One region of the Clostridium sp. CTA-17 genome, then DNA from elsewhere that is predicted to be linked to it. Evidence: riboswitches for the same ligand, from Rfam matches in the RefSeq annotation. Region 1 holds a riboswitch; the other holds the start of a gene.
The links. A riboswitch is a leader RNA that binds a small molecule or an ion and turns the genes downstream of it on or off. The one in region 1 is predicted to bind thiamine pyrophosphate.
Positions count from the first base shown of each region.

Region 1 (3,209 bases):
TATTAGTTTGGGTAGAAAGAAAAGCCGAAGATCCAGTAATAAACTTATCTTACTTTACTAATAAGGAAATAGCTATAACTTTAATATTAAGCTTTGTTGTAGGGTGTGGATTAATGGCAACAGTATTTATTCCTCAATTTAGTGAAAATATATTAAGAACTCCAATGGGGAGTGGTGGATATATAGTTACAATATTTGCAATATTTGTAGGTATAGCAGCACCTTTAGGTGGAAAATTTATTGATAAAATAGGGGTTAAAAAAGTATTATTAATAGGTATGTGTTTAGTTATAATAGGTAACCTTTATCAAGGATATGTAACAACTAAACACCCAGGTATGGTTAATTTAGTAATAGGACTAGCTATTATGGGATTTGGGTTAGGCTTCTCTATGGGAACACCAATAAACTATTTAATGCTTAGCTTAGTACCGGATAATGAGGCTACAGTTGGACAATCAGCAGTATCATTAGTTAAATCTATAGGTATTGCAGTTTCACCCAATATTCTTATTAACTTTATATCAGATGCTGGTAGAAGAGTACCAGAAGCATTACAAAAAGTTATGCCACATGTGGATGGAATGTCTAATATAATGTCAAACAGTGGTGGAGCTTCAAGCTTTGCTAATTCAATGGGAAATGCTAGTGTTACGAATATATTTAGTCTTATAAAAGGAATGGTACAATCACAATTTGCAACTTTAGGAGACAAGTTTGCTAATAATCCTCATATGAACATTGACATGATTGAAAAATCATATATGCAAAGTTTAGATGGAGCTAAAAATGCAATAGAAACTGCATTCCAACAAACAATGAATACTGGATATACTAAATTGTTTTTAACATGTGCTATTATAGCTTTAATAGGATTAATATTAACAGCTATGTTAAATAATAATTTAATAACAATGAAAAATAGAAGATTAGAAAATAAGGAAAAAACTAATTGATAAAAAATGTTTTTTGAGTTATGATAAATAAAAATAAATAATTTTAAGATATTGCTAGGGGTGCTGTAAAAGGCTGAGAGGGATTTTTAATCCTAACTCTAATAACCTGATTTGGTTAATACCAACGTAGGGAAGTATATTTTAAGTTGTGATTTTTCATATTAGAAAATATTATTATGATTAATTAGAGAATATATTTTTAAAGGTTTAGCAATATTGCTAAACCTTTTTTGTTGGTATAAAAGCGATAGTTATTGGGAAAGAGGTGAAAAGATGATTGTTAATGGTAAGAAGTTAGAAAAGGGTGAACTTAATACAGTTTATGATTTACTAGAAAGTTTAAATGTAAATAGTAACAGGGTTGTTGTAGAACTAAACAAAGAGATAGTTAATTCCTGTAATTATAATGAAATATTACTTAATCATGAAGATGTAATTGAGATTATTGCCTTTGTTGGTGGAGGATGATTAAGAATGATTTAAGAAGTCTAAACAATAAAAGGTCATTGAAAATAAAAGAGAAAAAAGATAAGAGGAGCCTTTATGAATATAAAGATTAATGAAAAGTGGAGAGAGGTAAAAGAAAATTGCACAGTGTATTCTTTAAAAAATGAAGAATTTCCTGATTCTCATGTTATAGTTTTAAATGGATTTCCACTTGTAGAAGATAAGGAGCTTAATGATGGAGATAGGGTTGTCTTTATAAAAAAGGGAATTATGCCTAATAAAGAGGAGTTAGAAGAACTAATGGTATCTAGGCATACACCAGGTATTCATGAAAAACTAAAAAGAATTAAGGTTTTAATAGCTGGATGTGGAGGCCTTGGATCTAATATTGCTATTTCCTTAGGAAGAATAGGGGTTGGAAGTATAAGTTTAGTAGACTTTGATATAGTAGAACCTTCTAATTTAAATAGGCAACAGTATTATATTGAGGATATTGGAGAATTTAAAGTAACTGCTTTAAAAAGAAACTTAATTAGAATAAATCCTTTTATAAAAATAGAAGCTTTAAATCTTAAGCTTTCTGAAGATAATATGGGTATTTTACAAGGAGCTGACATAATAATAGAAGCTTTTGATAATCCAGATTACAAAGCCTTATTAGCTAATTATGTTTTAAGTAATATGAAGGACAAATTTTTGATTTCCTCTTCAGGAATGGCTGGCTTTTATGATTCAAATTTAATAAAAACAAAGCAAATAACAGATAAGTTTTATATTTGTGGAGATTTAGTAAATGAAGCTAGGGAAGGCTGTGGATTAATGGCTCCTAGAGTGGCTATATGTGCAAATCACATGGCTAATTTAGTTATAGATATAGCTGTTAATAAAATAGAATTTCAAAAATAAATAATAGTAAAAATAGAGTGAATTTTAATTGCTTTTTAGACAGAGTTTATATATAAAAAATAAAATACTAGTCTAAAATATGAAGAAATAAGAAGAGTAGTGAGTAGAAAAGGGGAGTTTTTTATGGACAAGTTAATAATAGGTGGAGTAGAAATAAAAAATAGACTTTTTGTTGGAAGTGGTAAATATCCTTCAAATGAAATAATAAAGGATGTTTTAGAGGGAAGTGGCTCTCAAGTTATAACTTTAGCTTTAAGAAGGGTAGATTTAGATAATAAGGAAGAGGATATTCTTCAAAATATACCTAAGGATGTAATACTACTTCCTAATACTTCTGGGGCAACTAATGCAGAGGAGGCTATTAGAATAGCAAGGATAGCAAGAGCTATGGGATGTGGAAACTGGATAAAGATAGAAGTTATATCAGATTCTAAGTATTTGCTTCCAGATAATGAAGAAACCATAAAGGCAACTAAGGTATTAGCTGATGAAGGCTTTATTGTCCTTCCTTATATGTGTCCAGATCTTTATGCAGGAAGAAGATTAATAGAAGCTGGAGCGGCAGCTGTAATGCCACTTGGTGCACCTATAGGAAGCAATAGAGGGTTAAAGACTAAAGAATTGATTCAAATAATGATAGATGAATTAGATATTCCTATTATAGTTGATGCAGGTATAGGAAAGCCATCACAGGCTATGGAAGCCATGGAAATGGGAGCGGCAGCTTGTTTAGTTAATACTGCCATAGCATCCTCAGAAGATCCTATAAATATGGCTAGAGCTTTTAAAATGGCAGTAGAAGGTGGCAGATTAGCTTATGAAGCTAAAATGGGAAGAGAATCAAAGTTTGGAAATGCTTCATCTCCACTTACTGGATTTTTAGATTAGGAGATGATTTAA
Region 1 covers NZ_BAAABF010000002.1:23,196-26,404, forward strand. Annotated here, with positions in the region: gene ACYUCG_RS04440 (MFS transporter) at 1-956, shown strand, start outside; TPP riboswitch at 1,003-1,106, shown strand; gene thiS (sulfur carrier protein ThiS) at 1,230-1,424, shown strand; gene thiF (sulfur carrier protein ThiS adenylyltransferase ThiF) at 1,500-2,309, shown strand; gene ACYUCG_RS04455 (thiazole synthase) at 2,433-3,197, shown strand.

Region 2 (3,209 bases), on a different contig from region 1:
TTCATATTTCTTATAGAACACATTTTTCCACACATTGTACAACTATCTTTATGTTCAGGAGTAGATTCTTTTCTATATCTAATGGCCTTTTCACTATCTATTGCTAAAGAAAACATCTCGTCCCAATCTAGTCTTTTCCTAGCATCACTCATTTTATTATCTATGTCTCTTGCTCCTGAAATTCCTTTTGCTATATCAGCTGCATGAGCCGCTATCTTTGTGGCAACTATTCCCTCCCTTACATCATCTAAATTAGGAAGTCTTAAATGTTCTGCTGGTGTTACATAACAAAGAAAATCTGCTCCATAAGAAGCCGCCATAGCCCCTCCTATAGCACTTGTTATATGATCATATCCTGGTGCAATATCAGTTACTATTGGTCCTAAAACATAAAATGGTGCTCCATGGCATAATTTTTTCTCTAATAAAACATTAGCTTCAATTTCATTTATTGCCATATGACCTGGTCCCTCTATTATTACTTGTACATTTCTTTCCCAAGCTCTTTTTGTTAGTTCTCCAAGAGTAATTAATTCTTTGATTTGTACAGCATCAGTTGCATCAGCTATTGAACCTGGTCTACAAGCATCCCCTAAACTTAAAGTTAAATCATACTTTTCACATATATCTAATAATCTATCAAAATATTCATAAAAAGGATTTTCTCTATTATTTAATTCCATCCATGCAAAAAGAAGAGATCCTCCTCTAGAAACTATATTAGTAAGTCTTTTATTTCTTCTAAAAGTTTCAATTGTTTCTCTATTTAATCCAGCATGTATAGTAACAAAGTCAACTCCATCCTTTGCATGTTTTTCTACAACTTCAAAAAATTCATCAACAGTTATATCTTTAAGCTCTTTATCATAGAAACCTACTACATCATACATTGGTACAGTTCCTATCATAGCCGTAGAAACTTCTACAAGTCTTTTTCTAAAATCATAAGTTTTACCATAATTACTTAAATCCATTATAGATTCTGCATTCATATCTATTGCCTTTTTAACTTTTTCTAACTCTAATTCTATATTGGCACAATCCTTTGAAATTCCTAGGTTAACATTTATTTTAGTTCTTAACCCTTGTCCAACACCCTCTGCACTTATACTCTTATGATTTTTGTTAGCTGGTATTACAATTTTTCCTTCAGCCATTAAATTCATTAAAGTTTCAATATTAATTCCTTCTTTTTCTGAAACTACTTGCATTTCCTTTGTTATTATTCCTTTTTTAGCAGCATCCATTTGAGTTGTATAATTCATATTAGTTCTCCTTATTTTAATTTTTTAACTGCGCAGTTAAATTAATATAGGATCCTATTTTTTTATAAAAAATAAAAGCTTGCCCTAAGGCAAGCTTAATAAACACTTATATAGATACATTTATAACTTTTTAAAGCATAAATATAAATAAACAACAGTTTATGCTTCCCTACGGTAGTACTAACTACATCAGGTTTTAAGGGTTAGATATTATCCTCTCAGCATATAAAATGCACCCCTAGCACTTACGATTAAATATTCACTTTTTCTAAATTATACTATCAATTTTTTTCAATTTCAAGTAAATTTATAAAAATAAGTAATAATATACTTAATAATTATTTAAGCTAAGTATAAAAAATATACTAAATTAAAACCAAGTAAAATATAAGTAGAAATTAAAAAAGCTTTAGAATAAGTTCCTATCTCATTCTAAAACTTTCCTAACTATTCCGATTTATATATTATAATTTAAGTTTTCTCTACAAAACAATGGAATTTTAAAAGCCTGTATGACCAAATCCACCGCCTCTATTTACACTTTTAAGTTTAGAAACGTCATCTGTTTCTATAAAATTAGCTTTATAATATTTTGCTAAAACCATCTGAGCAATTCTATTTCCTTTTTTTATGTATATAGTTCCATATGGATTTCCATTCTTATCTAAATAAATATATGTTTTTAATAATTTTTTATAAGCTTTTTTCCCTTCATCCTCATAAGAACTTACATCATGTCCTTTAGATTCTAAATAGTCGCTTAATCTTACTTCAGTATAATTATTTTTTAAATCATCTAATATACTTATATCATTAGCTATCTCATAAGGAAGATTGGCTATATTATAATTATTTTCTAAAATTACTGATATATCACTAACTGAATCAGCATCAATAGTTCCTATTGAGTTTGAAATTTTTAAGTTTGTTCTTAAAGAAAGTCCACTTCTGGCCCTAATTTGAAGCTCCATATTATCAGGAATTGCAAATTTTAACCCTAGTGGAATTGCAACCTTTTCAAAGGGTCTTATAACCATATCCTCTGTTGCAAAAAGGTCTGCTCCTGCGGCTAATGGTGTTTCATATTTAGGTGTTTCTCCATTTTTATCATATTGAATATATACATCTCTTACTCTTTGTTCTCCAGCCATAAAACTCACCTCCATCTTTAGTAAAAATTATATTTTAAATTTCCCTTATTAACAAATGTGTAAATCATCCATATTCTTAATTGAAAGTTGTATTATTAACATTTTGTTAATATATTTTCTTTATTCTTACATTTACAACTTATTACTTTTATTAAGAATTTTTTTATAGAAAAACTTAATTCTTTATAAAAAAATAACAGGTTTAATCAATCTAACCTGTTACTTTTTACTTATTTAAAATAATTTTTAAAAATTATTTCTATTCATGTTATATATACAAATTCCAGCAATAGCACCTGTTATAAATACAGTTACTAAGTTCCATATCTTAAATATATAAACTCCAAAATAATGAACTAACACAATTAAAATTAAAGCTATAACTATGTGGATAATCCATTCCCACTTAGGATTGATCTTAAAAGCTCCAAATATTTTATCAGTTAATCTTATTTTTTTATCAATTAATCCATATACAATAGCAAATAGAATTGTTGATACAACAAACACTAATGCTTCCAATATATTTTGTAATAAAAGCATTCTATCCATAGTTTCTTCCCTTTCAATTCATCCTTAATAGCTATATTATACCATTTTAAAGAATAGTAAGTGAACTTTACAATTAAAATTAATATATCATTTAGACTTTAAATCCACCCAATCTATAGAGATAATACTCTTCTTTATTTTTAGTATAAACATAAAGAATAAACTAATAAAAATATATCTTTTTACAAATTATTTTTTAAAGGAAGCAATTAAAACTCCAATAAAAATCCCATTTATACTT
Region 2 covers NZ_BAAABF010000001.1:113,466-116,674, reverse strand. Annotated here, with positions in the region: gene thiC (phosphomethylpyrimidine synthase ThiC) at 1-1,265, opposite strand, end outside; TPP riboswitch at 1,415-1,515, opposite strand; gene ACYUCG_RS00495 (dUTP diphosphatase) at 1,766-2,416, opposite strand; gene ACYUCG_RS00490 (hypothetical protein) at 2,663-2,968, opposite strand; gene ACYUCG_RS00485 (DUF4184 family protein) at 3,158-3,209, opposite strand, start outside.
Region 2: linked by a shared signal. The riboswitch ahead of thiC (phosphomethylpyrimidine synthase ThiC) and the one ahead of thiS (sulfur carrier protein ThiS) in region 1 are both predicted to bind thiamine pyrophosphate.